3 regions of the Mesorhizobium sp. ORM8.1 genome follow, and region 2 is predicted to be linked to each of the others. Evidence: riboswitches for the same ligand, from Rfam matches in the RefSeq annotation. Region 2 holds a riboswitch; each other region holds the start of a gene.
The links. Region 2 has a riboswitch for cobalamin ahead of metE (5-methyltetrahydropteroyltriglutamate--homocysteine S-methyltransferase). Riboswitches for the same ligand answer to the same signal wherever they lie in the genome.
Positions count from the first base shown of each region.

Region 1: linked by a shared signal. The riboswitch ahead of ACVDG8_RS03225 (DUF1636 family protein) and the one ahead of metE (5-methyltetrahydropteroyltriglutamate--homocysteine S-methyltransferase) in region 2 are both predicted to bind cobalamin.
Region 3: linked by a shared signal. The riboswitch ahead of ACVDG8_RS05085 (hypothetical protein) and the one ahead of metE (5-methyltetrahydropteroyltriglutamate--homocysteine S-methyltransferase) in region 2 are both predicted to bind cobalamin.

Region 1 covers NZ_CM132600.1:638,028-644,118, reverse strand. Annotated here, with positions in the region: gene ACVDG8_RS03240 (bifunctional helix-turn-helix transcriptional regulator/GNAT family N-acetyltransferase) at 1-23, shown strand, start outside; gene ACVDG8_RS03235 (antibiotic biosynthesis monooxygenase family protein) at 248-562, shown strand; gene ACVDG8_RS03230 (AraC family transcriptional regulator) at 611-1,444, opposite strand; cobalamin riboswitch at 1,644-1,846, shown strand; gene ACVDG8_RS03225 (DUF1636 family protein) at 1,928-2,314, shown strand; gene ACVDG8_RS03220 (ABC transporter ATP-binding protein) at 2,311-3,099, shown strand; gene ACVDG8_RS03215 (ABC transporter substrate-binding protein) at 3,131-4,078, shown strand; gene ACVDG8_RS03210 (FecCD family ABC transporter permease) at 4,111-5,094, shown strand; gene ACVDG8_RS03205 (MarR family winged helix-turn-helix transcriptional regulator) at 5,161-5,634, shown strand; gene ACVDG8_RS03200 (HlyD family efflux transporter periplasmic adaptor subunit) at 5,631-6,091, shown strand, end outside.
Region 2 covers NZ_CM132600.1:2,380,984-2,387,074, reverse strand. Annotated here, with positions in the region: gene metE (5-methyltetrahydropteroyltriglutamate--homocysteine S-methyltransferase) at 263-2,608, opposite strand; cobalamin riboswitch at 2,725-2,924, opposite strand; gene ACVDG8_RS12235 (adenosine kinase) at 3,308-4,300, opposite strand; partial or broken gene metK (methionine adenosyltransferase) at 4,410-5,586, opposite strand; gene ACVDG8_RS12225 (serine hydroxymethyltransferase) at 5,641-6,091, opposite strand, start outside.
Region 3 covers NZ_CM132600.1:979,368-985,458, forward strand. Annotated here, with positions in the region: gene ACVDG8_RS05075 (CbtA family protein) at 70-864, shown strand; gene ACVDG8_RS05080 (hypothetical protein) at 855-1,448, shown strand; gene ACVDG8_RS05085 (hypothetical protein) at 1,592-1,891, opposite strand; cobalamin riboswitch at 1,999-2,206, opposite strand; gene ACVDG8_RS05090 (hypothetical protein) at 2,793-2,999, shown strand; gene ACVDG8_RS05095 (cupin domain-containing protein) at 3,011-3,910, opposite strand; gene ACVDG8_RS05100 (SDR family oxidoreductase) at 4,015-4,767, shown strand; gene chrA (chromate efflux transporter) at 4,844-6,091, opposite strand, start outside.

The DNA.
Region 1 (6,091 bases), 1.7 Mb from region 2:
AGACCTGGGATCTCGAGCTTTAGCGCGCGCGGTTTGCCGGGGGTGGTGCGCAATGCTATGACGAAAGCGTCGAAAAGGACCTGGAGCGGCAACCGGTAAGCCCGCTCTCTTTCACCTGATGGAAGCTCCGTTCCCGCCCCATGCGGGAACCCACGGCAAGCTCGAGGCGTGCCCTTGCGCCCGGCTTGGCGTGCGAGGTCTTCGAAAGAATCCTTCGTGTGCCGGGCGCCAACCGAAGGAGAAAGCAATGCCCATCATTCGCGCCAACATCGGCGTCATCACCCAGATCAACGTCTTCACCGTACCGGAGGGCGGCCAGCAGGCGTTGATCGATCTGCTGCAGGAGGCGGCAATGAGTTGCCGCGCGGTTCCCGGCTGGCTATCGGCCAGTCTGCATCGAAGCCTCGATGGCCGTCATGTCGTCAACTATGCCCAAACCGACGATCAGGCGGCCATGCGCAGGGTCTTCGAGCATTTGCAAAGGCAGGGTTTCCTGGAACGCAACAAGGCGTTGGGGCAAGCCAATCCTGGCCTCTATGAAGTCGTATCGACAGTGGAATAGCGCCGCGCTCGGACGGGCCGTCAAACGCGGCCCGTCCGGTATGCCACGCTATGATTTCACCGGCACCCAGATCTCCAGCCCGCCATTGCCGGTGTGGGCGTCGAACTCCGGTCCGTAGCGCTCGAATTCGGGCGCGTCGGCGATCTCGTGGCCGGAGGCCGGCAGCCAGCTGTTCCAGATCGTGTTGATGGTGCGGCGGATGGTCGAGATGTGCTCGCGATGCGAAAACACGGCGTATTTCTGCGCCGGCACCCGGACGCGATAGAAATCCTTGGGCAGGTCGGAGAAATCCGTCACCTCGACGCCGACGATGTAATCGAAATTGCCGGCATCGTCGCCATTAGTGCAGACGCCGTAGAAGGCGTCGGGCACCTGTCCGGGGATGTGGCCGATATAAGGGGCGAAACGTTGCCATTGCATCGGAATGCCGGCCGCGGACTCGCAGCTGTAGCGCTCGCCGAGCCCGGCGATGAGGAAAGGCCGGCTGGTTTCGAAGCGCGGCGGCGCGAGTGTCGTGAGTAGGGAACTGTCCATCAAAATAGGCTCCACGAGGTCGAGATTCCGGGTCGAGCCCTGCGCGCGCACCAGCTCCGGCGTGGTGCCGAACTGCTCGCGAAAGGCCCGCGTGAACGCCTCATGCGAACCATAGCCGGCATCGAGCGCGACGCAGAGGATGTCGCGCGCCCCGCCGGCAAGCCGGCGCGCCGCTTCGCTCAGGCGGCGTGCCCGCATATAGCCCATTACCGACCGACCGGTGGCGGCGCCGAAGGCGCGCGTCACATGGAAGCGTGACACGCCGCTGCTTTGCGCGACATCGTCGAGCGATATCGCATCCGGCAGATGGCTTTCGACAAACCACAGCGCTTTCTCGGTCGGGTTCATGGTTCCTCGCATTTTGGCGAGCCGAAACTAGCGACCGCGCCGGGGGCGAGTTTGATCGAAATTGCGCACTGGGCGAAGACGCAAAGTTTGCAAGCGGTTGACAAGCGGCATCTCGATGTGTTTGTAATGTTATTACATATCAGATAAGATTGATTTCGCATGTTCGATTGGTGCCCGTTGCGACTCTGCCCCGGACAAACTACGCTTTGCGCGTCATGGTCCTCGCGCCGCAAGGCGAGAGGTGAAAAGGGAACACGGTGAGACCTTTGGTCGACCCCGTGGCTGCCCCCGCAACTGTGAGCGGCGAGTTCCATCCGAAACGCCACTGGCCGGCAAGGCTGGGAAGGCGGATGGCGCGACGACCCGCGAGCCAGGAGACCTGCCATCGACACGAGTTGACCGGACGGGGTGTGCCGGGAGGAGACGCGGGCGCCCCTGTCGGCCGTCCGGCTTTCTTCCGTCGCGATTTTGGAAAGTGACGGAATGTCGGAAGACCCTAGCCATCGCATCATCGTGTGTTCGCTTTGCCGCGATGCCGTGACCGGGCACCGCTCCGGCGAAGCTCCGTGCGCCGTCCTACAGTCCAGGCTTCCCGGTTACGATGCGCCATTCTTCGCGATCGAGACCGTCGATTGCATGGCCGGCTGCACGCGGCCGCTGACCGCCGCCTTCCAGGCGCAAGGCAAGGCTTCCTACCTCTTCGGCTCGGTCGGTAGCGGCACCGATGCGGGCGCGCTGGTCGAATTTGCCAGGCTCTATGCGTCGCTCGTCGACGGCTGGTGCAATTGCGGCCAGCGGCCGGCCCGGCTCGCCGGCAAGACGCTGGCGCGCATCCCGGCCAAGGGCAGGGCTTGGCAGCAAGTGAAATGAGCGCGCCGCTGCTCGAAGCCCATGATCTCAGCGCGACGGCCAGCGGTCGCGTGCTGGTCGAGGATGTCAGCCTGTCGCTGGCGGTCGGCGAGCGCCTTGCCATCATCGGCCCCAACGGCGCCGGCAAGACCACGCTTTTGCGCATGCTGTGCGGCGCGCTGCGGCCGAGCGCCGGCGAGGTGCGCCTGTCCGGCCGCCGCCTGGACCGGATCACGACCGCAGAACGGGCGTTGAGCATCGCCGTCGTCGGCCAGACCGACCAGCCTGATCCAAGGCTGGCTTTGATCGACTATGTCGAGCTTGGCCGCGTGCCGCATGCGGGCCTGAGGCGCAGGCATGAAGATCGCGACATCGTTGTCGAGGCGTTGCGCCGCACCGGGCTGCAGCCTTTGCTTGGGCGTGGCATCGGCTCGCTCTCCGGCGGCGAGCGCCAGCGCGCCCAGCTTGCGCGCGCCATCGCGCAGCAGCCGAAAATCCTGTTCCTCGACGAGCCGACCAACCATCTCGACCCGCGCGCCCGCGGCGAGTTGCTCGACCTTGTCGCCAGGCTCAGTATGACCGTCGTCGCCGTGCTGCACGATCTTGCGCTGGTCGCGCCCTTCGCCACCAGCGTGGCGGTGATGAGCAGCGCCAGGCTGCACGCCTTGGCGCCACCGCGCGAGGCCTTGGCGCAGCCGCTCATCCGCGACGTGTTCGGCATCGACGTCTTGCGCCTGCCGCACCCGACCGAGGATCGCGAGCTCACTGTCTTCGACCTGCCCAACCGTACCTCTTCACCCTTCTGAACCAGCCGATCCAAAAAGGAGCACCACGCCCGTGAAACGCCTCGCCTTGTCGCTCGCCTTCTCGCTTGTCGCGTCCGCCGCCTTCGCCTTTCCGGTCACCGTCGACAGCTGCGGCGAGCCGCTCACCTTCGACGCGCCGCCGAAGCGCGCCGTCATCCACGACCTCAACATGACCGAGATGGCCTTCGCGCTGCATTTGCAGCCCTCGATCGTCGGGCTCACCGGCATCACCGGTTGGTACAAGGTCGGCCCGGAATTCAAGGCCGAGCAGGGTTCGATCCCGGAACTCGCGCCGAAATATCCGACAGTGGAGAACCTTGTTGCCGTGCAGCCCGATTTCTTCTTCGCCGGCTGGTATTACGGCATGAAGCCGGGCGGCGACGTGACGCCCGACACGCTCGCCCCGCATGGCATCAAGACGCTGGTGCTGACGGAAAGCTGCGTCCATCTCGACAAGAACCGGCCGGCCGCTTCGATGGACCTGCTCTATGGCGACGTCGAGAAGCTCGGCAGGATTTTCGGCAAGGAGACGGAAGCCGAAAAGCTTGTCGCGGGCTGGAAGACGGAGCTTGCAGACATCACCGCCAAGGTCGGCGACCGCAAGGGCACGCGCGTCTTCCTCTACGATTCCGGTGAGGACAAGCCTTTCACCGCCGGCAAGTTCGCCATCCCCAACGCCATGATAGCCGCCGCCGGGGGCGAGAACATCATGGCCGACATGGAAACGAGCTGGGGCAACACCGACTGGGAGACGGTCGCCTCGCGCAATCCGCAATTCCTGATCCTGCTCGATTACCAGGATGGCGGCGGCTACAAGAAGCTGCTCGATTTCCTCAAATCGCATCCGGCGATGAAGGAGACGGGCGCGGTCAAGAACGAGCGCTTTGTCGCGCTCCGCTATGCCGAGCTGACGCCTGGCCCCGCCAACATCGAGGCGATCGGTAAGATCGCCAGGGCCATGCACCCGGAAGCGTTCTGACCTTGCGCCACCGATCGTTTGCTCTGTCGATCATGCTCGGCGCGGCGTTGCTCGCCGCGCTGGCGCTTGCGTCGATCGCCTATGGCTCGACCCTGATACCGTTGCGCGAGGTGATCGGCGCGCTGGCGCACGCGGCCGGGCTGGGCGGCGAGAGCCCGTCCGGCCCGGTCGGCAGCATCGTCGTCGACCTCAGGCTGCCGCGCACGCTGCTGGCGATCGCGGTCGGCGCCGGCCTCGGCGTGGTCGGCGCGCTGCTGCAGACGGTTACCCGCAACGACCTCGCCGATCCGTTCCTGTTCGGCCTTTCTTCGGGTGCCGCGGCGGGCGCGGTTTCCGTCATCACCGTCTTCGGCGACACGTTCGGCATCTGGACGCTGCCGCTCGCCGCTTTCACCGGCGGCATACTGGCGGCGGCGATCGTGCTGCTGCTTGTGTCGCGGGTGCGGGGGCAGGGCCCTGAGCGGATGATCCTCGCCGGCCTTGCCGTATCGTTCCTGTTCACCGCTTTGACCAACTATCTCGTCTTTGCCGGCGATCAGCGCGCCGCCCATTCCGTGCTGTTCTGGACCATGGGCGGGCTCGGCCTGGCGCGCTGGGACAATATCGGCCTGGCCGTGCTGGGCGCCGGCATCATCCTCGTCTACGGGCTGTGGAACCATCGCCGCTTCGATGCATTCCTGGCCGGCGAAAGTGCTGCCGAAAGCCTGGGCGTACCGGTCGCGCGCATGCGCAAAGTCACATTCCTCGTCGCGGCCCTGGCCACCGCCATCCTGGTCGCGGTCGCCGGTGTCATCGGCTTCGTCGGCCTGATGATCCCGCATCTCAGCCGGCCGCTCTCGGGCCCGCTGCACCGCAACCTGATCGTCGCCTGCGCGCTGTTCGGCGCCATCCTCCTTCTGGCCAGCGATCTCATTGCCCGCACGCTGCTGCCGCCGCAGGAATTGCCGATCGGCATCATCACCAGTTCGCTCGGCGCCTTCTTCGTCGTCACAACGTTGATGCGTAACCGGCTTTGATTTCCTTGGCTTCTGGAGCAACGTCCCCCACTTGAATAGTAAGCACGCTTATTATATCTATCGCTCATGGTTTCAGATGGCATCGATAGACTGGGATTTTTGATCCACGACGTGCAACGCCTGATGCGCAAGCGTTTCGAGACGCGCGCCCGCGGGCTTGGCCTGTCGTCGGCGCAATGGCGTCTGATGGTGCGTGTCGCCAAGGAGGAAGGCATCACGCAGGCGCGGCTGGCCGAGCTGCTCGAAATCGAGCCGATCAGCGTCTCGCGCCTCGTCGACCGGATGGAGGAGGGCGGCTGGATCGAGCGTCGTCAGGACGCGACCGACCGGCGCGTACGCATGATCTTCCCGACCGAAAAGACAACCGCCGCCTACACCGACGTCAAGAGCCTTGCCGGCGAGGTCTATGAGCAATCGCTTACCGGCGTATCGCCGGAAGATCGGCGCGTGCTGATCCGGGTGCTGGACACGATCGTGCAGAACCTGACGGACGGCGAGGCATCCCTGGAGATAACGGGTAAGCAGGGAGCGGCGGCATGAGCGCGGCAGCCAAGAGAGAAGACGACAACGTAACCAAGCTCGAAGCGCCGGCCCAGCCGGCTGCTCCCGTCGCCGTGGCGGCCGAGCCGCTGCCGGCGCCGGCAGCGCCTAGGAAGAAGCGCCGCCTCGGCCGCATGCTTTTGATGGTCGCCTTGCCGTTGGCGCTGCTTGCCGGCGGCGCTTATGTTTGGGTGACCGGCGGCCGCTATCAGGAAACCGAGAACGCCAATCTGCAGCAGGCCAGGATTTCGGTCGTTTCCGACACGGCCGGCCGCATCGTCCAGGTCGGCATTGCCGACAACCAGACGGTCAAGCAGGGTGATCTTCTCTTCATCATCGATCCCGAGCCCTACCGCATAGCGCTGGCCCAGGCCGACGCCGCGGTTGCCGGCGCGCGCCTCAATGTCGAACAGCTGCGCGCCGCCTACAGCCAGTCGATGGCGCAGGAGAAGTCGGC
Region 2 (6,091 bases):
AAGGGTCTGTTGACCGCTGGCTGTGTCAGAACCAGAAGCTCATGGACGAAGCCGCCTTGTCGACCTCGTGATCTAGATCATCCGTCCTCTGACCAGAAGCGGCTTCCCAGATCCTGCCCTGCGGGCTCAGTCGTCCAGCGGGGCCTTCGGCTAGACGACGAGGGCGGGGCCCCACTCGTGCCTACCGACTTGCGCGCGACTTTTCGATGGCGTCCTTTCTGCCTCAAATTATCCGCGAAGCCAGCTGGTCACATGTTTGCCGTCACAGGGACCCAGCGGCCTGCGTCTGGACATTCTCCCGCAGCGCGCGTGCTGCAGCGACCATGTTGATGAGGGCAGGGCGGACCTCCTCCCATTTCCTTGTTTTGAGACCACAGTCTGGATTGACCCATAGTTGGCTGTCCGACAGTCGCTCGCGGGCAAGTTGGGCAAGGTGCAAAATCTCGCCGATTTCCGGGACACTTGGTGAGTGAATATCGTAGACCCCGGGGCCGATTTCGTTCGGATATTTGGACTTGGTGAAGGCGTCTAGCAGTTCCATTTTGGAGCGCGACGTCTCGATCGAAATTACGTCCGCGTCCAGTTCAGCGATGGAATCGATGATCTCATTGAACTCCGAATAGCACATGTGCGTGTGAAGTTGGGTCGCGTCCTCTACACCCGTCGAAGCGATCCGGAAGCATTCGACAGCCCAGCCGAGATAATGTTTCCAATCCGACTTCCGCAGGGGCAAGCCTTCGCGAAAGGCGGCCTCATCGATCTGGATCACCCTTGCGCCAGCTCTTTCCAGGTCGGCCACTTCATCGCGGATGGCGAGCGCGATCTGGCAGCAGGCCTCGGCGCGGGGTACGTCGTCGCGAACAAAAGACCAGTTGAGGATCGTCACTGGGCCGGTGAGCATGCCCTTCACCGGCTTTTTCGTCAGCGACTGGGCAAATTGCCACCAGGAAACCGTCATCGGATTGGGCCGTGATACGTCGCCGAAGATGATGGGAGGGCGCACAAGCCGGGAGCCGTAACTTTGCACCCAGCCATGCTGGGTGAAGGCGAGGCCGGACAGCTGCTCCCCGAAATGCTGCACCATGTCGTTTCGTTCGAACTCGCCGTGCACCAGCACGTCCAACCCGATCTCCTCCTGCCAACGGACCGCCGCCTCCGTCTCCTTCTTCAGGAAGGCCTGGTAGTCGATATAGCTCAGTCGGCCCTTGGCATGTGCGGAGCGCGCCCTGCGCACCTCGGGCGTCTGCGGGAAGGACCCGATGGTCGTCGTGGGGAACGGCGGCAGCCCGAGCGTGTCAGCCTGGACTCTCGAGCGCTTGGCAAATGCGCTCTTTCGTTGCTTCATGGCGCCGTCAATGCTGCTTACGCGCCCGTGGACGAGCGGATCATGGACCTTTCCCGACATTGCGCGCGCAGCGGCCGCCTCTTCAGAAGCCTTCAGCGCGCCCGCTACGGCCTCTCTGCCTTCGGACAAGGCTTGGGCCAGTACGAGCAGCTCTTCGGTCTTCTGGGCGGCGAATGCCAGCCACGAACCGACGTCCACGTCGAGCGCGGTCTCCATCCGAAGGTCGATCGGCACATGAAGCATCGAGCACGAAGGCGCAATCTCGACGCGGTCCAGCGGCCAGCCGGCAACGATCGGCTTGATGCGGTCGAGAATGGCAGTCAGGTTCGCGCGCCAGACATTGCGGCCGTCGATCAAGCCAAGTGAGAGCACCAGATCCTTCGGTGCGAGCCGACCAACCGTATCCAACTGCTCGGGAGCGCGCACGAGGTCGAGATGTAGGCCCGCCAGGCGCAGTGAAAGCGCGGTATCGAGATTGTCTCCCAGCGGCCCGAAATAGGTGGCCAGCATAATTTTCAACTCGGGCGCGGCTTTCGACAGCTGCCCGTAGGTGAATTCGAAGGCAGCTCGTTCGTTCGGGTTAAGGTCGAGCACAAGCGCCGGCTCATCAATCTGCACCCAGTCGGCCCCCGAGAGCTCCAGCCTGCGCAGGAGTTGCTCGTAGACGGGCAGCAGCCGCGGTAGGAGCGCTATGGGATTGAAACCGTGGTCGGGAGACTTCGCCAGGTTGAGGAAGGTGACCGGTCCAAGGATAACCGGGCGTGTATGGATGCCGAGCCCTTTTGCCTCCAGAAAGTGATCGACTGGTTTCGTCGACGAGAGGGCGAATGTTTGATCCTCGCCCAGCTCCGGCACGATGTAGTGGTAGTTCGTGTCGAACCATTTGGTCATTTCCATCGCGGTTACGCGCTGCCCCTGAACCGCACGCTCGTGACTGGCGTGTCCGCAACCCGCGGCATCGCCTTGCGTCCCGCGCGCCATCGCGAAGTAGATGTCGAGCGGGACCTCGCCGCCCGTCCAGCCGTAACGAGCTGGCACGGCGCCGAGCATTGCTGCGGTGTCGAGCACATGGTCATACAGTGAGAAATCGTTCGACGGGATTTTCGACACGCCGCGGTCGTGCTGCTCGCTCCAACTGGCTGCACGGAGCGCCTTTGCCGTCGCCAGAAGGTTGTCAGCAGACGATTTTCCGGACCAGTAGCTTTCAAGCGCGAATTTCAGTTCTCGCCGGCGACCGATACGCGGCACGCCAAGCGTTGCTATGGGAACTTGTTGGGAGACATTCATTCCATACCCCGATGGTTGGGGGCGGGGACAAGGGAGGCGCTAGCAGGCCGGCATCAACGCCGAGCTACCGCGGCCACCAGACACCCCGCCCATGGACGTTGTTCACCGTGGCAGGTCTCCTGGCTCGCGGGTCACAGCCTCTGCCCCGTCTTCCCGGGGCAGTTCGCCCCAGTGACATTGTTGGGTTGGCTCGCCGCTTACAGTTGCGGGGGCAGCGCCGGCATTGCACCGGCTTCCCTCTTAGCTCCGCTACGGCAACGCCTTGCGGAGAACCACGACATGCAGACAATCGCAGCAGGTCGCTCTGCTGTCAATGTCGCATAAAGAAATGTTTATGTGTTTATGTGAAATCGTCGTTTACGGCGTGTTCTCAAGTCGCAGGTCGCGGTAGAGCTGAGCCATTTGCGCCGTGCGCCGGTGGTGCCTCGCTGCTCGGGCAATCTGCCGGTCACACGATCCCGGCTTAAACGAGTTTCGCCAAAACTGGGCGTGCTGGCCAGCATGATCGGCCGGCAGTACCGGCCCGAGGTGCGACAACGTTCCTGAGCCTGCAAAATTGAAATTTGGAGAAAACCGCCATCCTTCACGGACGGGCACGCGACATTTCGATTTAGACGCGCTTGTCTTAACAGCCCTGCAGCAAGTGCGGTGGGCAGCACCTTGTCGAAATGCCGCCTACAACAACCCGGCTTGCTCGGCCTCGCGGCGCAGATTCTGTCTTGGCCTCGGGCCGATCTGCTGGATCACCAGTCCGGCCGCCAGCGAGCCAAGGTCACCGCAGGTCTTGAGGTCGCGACCTTGCGTGTAGCCATGCAGGAAGCCGGCGGCGTAGAGATCGCCGGCGCCGGTCGTGTCGACCAGCTCCTTGATGGCGGTAGCCTGGATGACCACGGTCTCGTCGCCGCGCACGATGACCGAGCCTTTTTCAGACCGCGTGACGGCGGCGATCTTGCAGTCCTTGCAGATCTGCGCCAGCGCCTCGTCGAAGGACGATGTCTGGTAGAGCGACTTGATCTCGTGGCTGTTGGCAAAGACGATGTCGACCGTCCCCGAGCGCATCAGGTCGAGGAATTCGCCCCGGTAGCGGTCGACGCAGAACGAATCCGACAGCGTCATCGACACTTCGCGGCCTGCCGCGTGCGCCAGTTTCGCCGTCTGCCGGATCGCTTCCTTGGCTCGCGGCGGATCCCAGAGATAACCTTCGAAATAGGTGACCCTGGCGCCCGACGCCTTGTCGGCCTCGACGTCCTCCGGGCCGAGCTCGACGCAGGCGCCGAGATAGGTGTTCATCGAGCGCTCGCCGTCGGGTGTGACGAAGATCATCGAGCGGGCCGTCGGCGGCTCGCACTTGAGCGGTTTGGTGTCGAAGGCGACGCCCTGGGCATGGATGTCGTGCGCATAGATCTCGCCCAGCGCATCGTTGGAGACCTTGCCGAAGAAGGCGGCGCGGCCGCCGAAGGAGGCAACGCCGGCCGCCGTGTTGCCGGCGCTGCCGCCGGAGGCCTCGATCGCCGGGCCCATGCGGCTGTAGAGCAGTTCGGCGCGTTGTGTGTGGATGAGGTTCATCGCGCCCTTGATGATGCCGTTGGTCTCGAGGAATGCCTCGTCGCACTGGGCGATGATGTCGACAATGGCATTGCCGATGCAAAGCACGTCATATTTCGACATCAGTGTCTCCGCCAAAAACCCGAGCCGGCTTCTTGCCATGCAGGCCCGGGGTGTTTCTTCCGAGTGTGGAATGGGTCGTCCTATGCCGAAAGCATCCAATACCGACGCATCAAGCAGCTGCCGGTCCTGCCTCACGCGACAGGTCGTCAGCTCTGTCCGTCTTTTCCCAGGTGAACTCCGGCTCTTCGCGGCCGAAATGTCCGTATGTCGCGGTCTTGCGATAAATCGGCCGCAGGAGATCCAGCGTCTTGATGATGCCTTTCGGCCGGAGATCGAAAAGCTCAAGGACCGCGCGTTCGATCTTTTTTTCATCAATCTTTGCGGTTCCGAATGTATTGACGAGGACTGAGACCGGTGCGGCCACACCGATCGCATAAGCAAGCTGAACCTCGCAGACCTCCGCGAGTCCGCTGGCAACGACGTTCTTTGCGACGTACCGCGCCGCATAGGCGGCCGACCGATCAACCTTGGACGGGTCCTTGCCCGAAAAGGCACCACCGCCGTGACGCCCCATGCCGCCGTAGGAATCGACGATGATCTTGCGGCCGGTGAGCCCACAATCGCCGCGCGGCCCACCGACCACGAACCGGCCTGTTGGATTGACCAGGAACCTTATCCCCGTCGTATCCAAGTCGTGGGGCAAGACCGGCCTTATGATCTCCTCAATGACGCCTTCGCGGACCGTGGCTTGTGAGACCTCCTCGTCATGCTGCGTCGACAGGACTATGGTATCAATCGCTACCGGGCGCAAACCCTCATACCGGACGGACACCTGAGATTTAACGTCTGGGCGAAGCCACCCAAGGCGTCCGGCTTGGCGCACCTCCGCCTGTCTTTTTGTCAAATCGTGAGCAAGTTGGATTGGCAAAGGCATTAATGTTTCGGTCTCATTGCACGCGTACCCGAACATGTGTCCCTGATCCCCAGCTCCCTGCTCGAGATCCTGCCCTCGTCCCTCGTCGACGCCCTGGCTGATGTCGGGCGACTGCTCGGTCAAAGCCAAGATCACGGCGCAACGCCGGCCCGTCAAAGCCGACCGCATCGTCGTCATATCCAATGTCCAGAATGATATCGCGGGCAACTTGGCTGTAGTCGATCTGCGCGTGGCTGGTGATCTCGCCAGCCAAAACGACCATCCCTGACTTAACCAAGGCTTCACAAGCAACGCGAGCCTTAGGATCCTCACGAAGGATCGCGTCGAGGACGCCATCTGAGATATTGTCGGCCATCTTGTCGGGATGTCCTGCGCCGACGGATTCGGAAGAGAACACGAATTGTCTGGTCATGGAATGTCCTCGCTTCAAACGTTGGAATTAGATGTGACAGTTGATCCGGCCGTCTTACCTGTCGGAGATGCCAGGCACGTCGAACGCAGCGCAGAAGTCGGCAACGTCTCTGCGCACGCGGGCATGGACGTCCGAATCCTCGGGCCGGCTGCAAACCAGGTCGATGAAAGCGGCAATCTGCACCATTTCCGGCTCGCGCATGCCGACAGACGTCACTGCTGGCGTGCCTAACCGAATGCCGCTGGCAAGCGCGGGATGGCGCCGGTCGCCCGGCACCATGTTGAAATTCGTGATGATACCTGCTTGCGACAAGCGCTCGGCATAGGCTTTCCCGGACAGCGGCCGGTCCCGTAGATCAAGGATCAGCATGTGATTGTCAGTGCCCCCCGTGACGAGTTCATAACCTCGCTCCAGAAGCGCCTGGGCCAGAGCCTTGGCGTTGTTGACGATCTGCTGACCGTACACACGGAAGGACGGATTCCCTGCTTCGTGCAGAGCGACAGCC
Region 3 (6,091 bases), 1.4 Mb from region 2:
TTGATTTAACGCATTCCGGACGGAAAACCGCTACGCACTTTTCCTGGAATTGCTCTCAGGGGATTTGACATGGTTGGAAAACTTTTGCTGCGCGGCATGCTCGTCGGGCTTGTCGCGGGGCTGATCGCGTTTGCCTTCGCGCGCGTCTATGGCGAGCCGCAAGTCGACAAGGCTATCGCCTTTGAAGAATCGCAGGCCAAGGCCGCCGGCGAAGCCCCCGAAGAAGAAATCGTCAGCCGGCCGACGCAGGCAGGCATCGGCCTTGCCGCCGGCGTGCTGATCTATGGCGCAGCACTTGGCGGGCTGTTCTCGCTGGTCTTCGCCTACGCCAATGGACGGCTGGGCTCGCTCGGTCCGCGCGGCACCTCGGCGTTGCTCGCCGTGCTCGGCTTCCTCGCCGTGATCGTGGTGCCTCAGTTGAAATATCCGGCCAACCCGCCCGCGGTCGGCAATCCCGAAACCATCGGCTATAGAACCGAGTTGTTCTTCATCATGATCGTCATTTCGATCGCGGCCATGGTGGCGGCGGTCGGCCTGGCGCAGCGGCTGTGGAGCAGGCTCGGCGGCTGGAACGCCTCGATCGTCGCGGCGCTCGCCTTCCTCGTCGTCTTCGCACTGGTCAAGGCAGCCCTTCCCGACATCAACGAAGTGCCGGAGAACTTCTCGGCGGTCGTGCTGTGGCAGTTCCGCGTCGCTTCGCTCGGCATCCAGCTCATTCTGTGGGCCGTGGTCGGACTAGCCTTCGGGGCGGTTGCCGAGCGTCAGCTCGGCCGGCAAGCGAAGCGGCGCCGCCCGCCGCTACGCCTGATATCGCAATGTATCGGCCGCCATGGTTTCGCGCCCTGGCGGCCGTTTTGTTTTTGACGATCGTGTCCGGCCCTCTGGCCATCGCGCCAGCGCAAGCCCATAGCGGCTCCTCGGCACCCCCTCCTCCCGGCATCCAGATCCCCAGCCTGACCCATGGCCAGATGGCCGTGATCGCGCGTTATCGCAGCGATATCCTCGCGCTTGCCCAGCGCCAGACCGTGACCGACCCGACCTTCCGGCGGCTCTACAATCACGGCAATTTGCAATTCACCTATTGCCTGTGGGGCCTGATGCCGGGCAGCCTTGCCGACGAGCAAAGCCCGTTCAACGAGTGCAGCCACGCCTATCTCGCCACCGCCAAGGCGTTGCTCACCTACATGGCGACGATGCCCGCCGCCGCGCACGACGCCAAGGCGCTGATTTCCGACATCGACGCCGACATGGTGCGCGGCGGCGCCTCCTGGATCCTGTGCCAGTTCAGCGGCGAAAGCTTCAGCACCGGCGGGGTGGTCGAGCCGCGCTGGCGCGACATGGTCTTCCACATGCCGAGCCTTGCGGCGCTCGTCGCCGTGGTCGCAGCGCTCATCGCCGCCGGGTGGTCGATCTTCGGTTCGCCCTTCTCGCGCACACGCCCAATCTAGCGACAGCCCGCCTGCTCAGGGCCGGCTGATCTCGTCCAGATACCAGCCGATGTAACGCAGCTCTTGTGCTCCATCGGATGGAGGTGACGCCGCCATCATAATCGGCGAAGCGGCCCATCAACGGCGCCACCGCGTCGGGAATTTCAGAGCTTGCGGACGCGCATTGGCCAGGCGCTAGTGCCAGCGACGGCGGCCAGCAAGGTGCGCAGCCGCTGCAGGTCGGGATGCAGAGAGCCGCAGTGGTCGATCAGCGCGATCTTCTTCAGCGCCGCCGCTTCCAGATCGGCGTCATGCGGCACCGACAGCAGCCAGTCGGCGAAGACTTCTTCCGGCGGCGGCAGCGGCGAGACGGCGCGCATCGTCGTCGCGTTGGCCCGGCGCATCCTGCGAGGACGTTCCGGCCTGCCCGGCGCAAGCCCGGGTATTTTGCTGTGCGAATCCATGTTCGTCCTTCTTTGCAAGGACTGAACCTAGTGGTGATGGAGGAAAGTCACGGGCGGCGCTAAGGCCGATCCGTATCTGCCTCTTGACCGCCCACCGCGATCAGTCGAGTTCAACGATGTTCGAGGCTGGTTTCCGGGCTTCGAAGCTGTCCCTTGCGGGACCTGTTCCGACACCTTCCAGGCTTGTCACCAGTGGCTTTTCGTCGGAACGCAAGCTTCGCTACCGTTGCGGGGGCAGCGCCGGAATCTCACCGGCTTCCCAATTATCCCTCAGACCGACTCAGACCGAAGGGCACCTTGAACGCCGCGATCTAACCATCCGCCCACGGCAGGCGTCCACACGAAAGCGACGCTGGCAAAGCGCAAGGACGACAATCGGCCCAGCGACGATCCGTGCCAGCCCATGCGCTGCCTAGCGGACTGCCACCGGCTGGCGTAAGGATCGGGAAATCGCCCGGCCTCCGGATTCGCAACGGCCAACATGCTCCTCCCCGAAGCCCTCACCGTCACCGCCGCCTGCTGCAGCGCGCTGAGCTCCATGTTCCTCAGCGAGCTCAAGGGCCGCGTTCCCCCCCTGGGCATGCCGATGGCAAGCACGATGCCGCAAAGCACCAGGAGAACGCCCAGCGCCTGCCAGAGATTGATCGTTTCGCCGGCAATGTCGGCATCATCTCGACGCTGTCCTCGGTGACGCCGATCATCATCCTGCCGCTGGTGTGGCTGCGCAGCGGGCAAAGGCCGACGAACGCCGCCTGGGCCGGCGCGCTTCTGGCAATCGTCGGCACGGCGCTGATCAGCTTGAGATAAGATTGCGACCACTCGACTCGCGGCGGCGGTTTGGCTAAGCAGCATTGGTTCAAACAAGGCATGGCGCTGTTGCCGCGCGCAATCCATGATAACCGTGAAGAAGATGTTTCGGGACGAAGACCTGTACTTCGTCTTCGTCGACAATGAATGTCCCGCGTTTTTCTACCTCCTCAAATCGACCGGCGACAAGCAGGTCTGGGCCGTGAGTGGCCAACACAAGCCGCTCGCCGCCAATGTTGACGACTTCGCCAGCTATGATGACGCCTTGCGATTCATCATGGCCCATATCCCGGTACAGTAAGTAGCAGGCCTCTAATGCGCCGCCCTGGCATAGCGCCCGGGCGGCTGGCCGACATGGCGGCTGAAAGCGGTGCTGAAGGTGCTGGCCGAGCCATAGCCGACACGCTCGGCGACTTCGGCGATGTCGGCCTTCTGGCGGCGCAGCATGTCCTTGGCCAGCGCCATGCGCCAGGCCAAGAGATACTCCATCGGCGGCATGCCGACGCTGCGCAGGAAACGGTCGAAGAAGGCGGAGCGGGATAGTGCCGCCTCCTTCGCCAGTTCGACGATCGTCCAGGGCCGCGCCGGATCGGCATGCATCTGGCGGATCGCCTCCGCTAGCCGTACGTCGCCGAGGCCGCGCAGCAGGCCGGTGGGCGCGTCCGGCGTCTGCGTCTGGCGCAGCGATTCGACCAGCAGGATCTCGATCAGTCGGGTCAGCACCAGATCGCGCCCCGAATGCCGTCCGGCCGCTTCCTCGATCAAAAGCCTGACCAGCACCGACAGCCGCTCGACGCCACGGACATGGATCTGTCCAGGCAGCAGCGAGACCAGCAGGCCGGCATCCTCGCTGTCGAAGAGGAAATAGCCGCCCAGCATGCGCAAATCGGGCGGGCCGTCCTGCCGACCGTGCCGCACCTCGCCCTCGGTCGTCGCGGCAAGGTCGGAGTCGACGAAGGTCGGGACGACAGGTTCGAAGCCCGTCATGGTGAAGCCCGGCGTGGTCGGCAGCAGGACGAAATCTCCGGCTTCCAGCGTCAAGGGCGGTTGCCCGTCCATCGCAAGGCGGCAGGCTCCCTCGACGACGATGGCAAAGCTCGGATGGCCGAAATCGGCATAGCGCACGCCCCAGCGTCCCGCGCCGCTGATGCCCTTGGTGAAAACCGCGCGGGGCCTCAGCAAGCCAATGACTTCTGACAGAGGGTCAACCATTTCAGGACTTTCGAAAACAAAATATGGACTGTCAATTATAGATAGTCCTGCCTCCTGAGCGTACCTTGGTGCGATAAACCACCGAACAACAAGGAAACCATCCCATGCAAACCATCCTGATCACAGGCGCCTCCTCGGGCTATGGCCTGGAGACCGCCCGCCATTTCCTCGCCAAGGGCTGGAATGTCATCGCCACCATGCGCACGCCGCGCGAAGACATCCTGCCGCGCTCATCGTCGCTGCGCATCCTGCCGCTCGACGTGACCGACGAGAACAGCATTGCGGCGGCAATCGCGGCCGCTGGGCCGATCGACGCGCTGGTCAACAATGCCGGCGTCGGTATCGCCGGCGCCTTCGAGGCGACGTTGATGGCACATATCCGCAAGGTCTTCGAGACCAACACGTTTGGCGTCATGGCGATGTGCCAAGCTGTGATCCCGCAGATGCGCGAGCGCCGCTCCGGCGTCATCGTCAACGTGACGTCGAGCGCCACCTTCGCGCCCTTCCCGCTGGCGGCGCCCTACACCGCGAGCAAGCAGGCGATCGAAGGTTTTACCGGCTCGCTGGCGCTGGAACTCGCTCCCTTTGGCGTGCGCGCCAAACTGGTCGAGCCTGGCTACGGCCCGACGACGAGGTTCTCGCAAAACACCGAAGTCCGCGTCCAGGACCTGATCCCGCAGGCCTATGCCGATTTCGCCAAGTCGATCTTCGGCGACCTCGACAAGCCGGCCATGGCTGTGCAGCTGACCACCAGGGAAATCGACGTCGCCGAAGGCGTGTGGCACGCCGTCAACGACACCACCGGCACGCTGCGCTTTCCGGCAGGCGCCGATGCGGTAGCGCTGGCGGCGGCTTAGGATTTATCATCGCCGTGGACAACAGCCGAGCCACCAGCGCCAATGCCGATATTGGAGGCTCGGGGCGTTTCCCGACCTATGCGTGGATAGCCATGAGCACCAATCCGGCCAGCGCCGACCCGGCCAAGGTCGGCAACATGCCGATTTTCAATCTGAAAACGGCGATCATTGCGGCTGCGGACAATAGTGCGGCCCGCCAGTCGAGCGAGGACAATACCGGTACGTTCATTCCCCAACCGATGTTGCGCACCTCATGAAAGATCACGTGGAGCGCAAACCATAGTGCCAGATTCAGCACAACGCCGACGACCGCCGCCGTGATGGCCGTGAGGGCGGCCGACAGAGCCTTGTTCCCACGCAGGGCTTCGATGTAGGGGGCACCGAGGAATATCCAGAAAAAGCACGGCGTGAACGTCACCCATAGGGTCAGCAGGGCGCCCAGTGTGCCGGCCAGCAGCGGATCAAGCACGCCATGTGCGCGAAAGGCGGCGATGAAGCCGACGAATTGCAGCACCAGGATCAATGGTCCCGGCGTGGTTTCGGCGAGGCCGAGCCCATCGACCATCTCGCCGGGAGCCAGCCAGGCGAAAGATTGCACAGCCGCTTGCGCGACATAGGCGAGAACGGCATAGGCGCCGCCAAAGGTGACGACCGCCATCAGACTGAAAAAGCCGCCGATATGCGTCCAGACACTCGTCGAGCCTGTAGCCAGCCCTATCAGCAGCACCGGGCCGAGCCAGATCGGCAGCCACAGAGCGATCGTGCGCGGCGCGTGCCATTTTTTCGGTCTTGTATGGGCCAGCTCGCCACGCTCGAACATCAGGTCGACCGTGCCTTTGAAATCGGCAGCGCTGCCCTTGCGGTGACCGGCGCCGGAAAACAGCGCCGGCGCCACGCGGTTGCCCACCCAGCCCGCAATGCCGGCGACGAGCACAATCAGGGGAAACGGCACGTTGAGAACGTAGATGGCCAGGAAAGCGATGGCGGCGATCGCCACCATCGCCTGATTTTTGAGAGCCCGCCGGCCGATGCGGATCACCGCCTCGACCACGATTGCAAGCACCGCGGCCTTGACGCCGAAAAACAGCGCCTCCACCGCCGGAACGCCGCCGTAAAGTGCATAGAAGGTGCTGAGTATCAGCATGACGATCGCGCCAGGCACGACGAACAGAACGCCGGCGACGAGGCCGCCGGCGGTCTTGTGGAGCAGCCAGCCGATGTAGATGGCGAGTTGCTGCGCTTCGGGACCGGGCAGCAGCATGCAATAGTTGAGGGCATGCAGGAATCGCTGCTCGCCGATCCAGCGCCGCTCCTCGACCAGTTC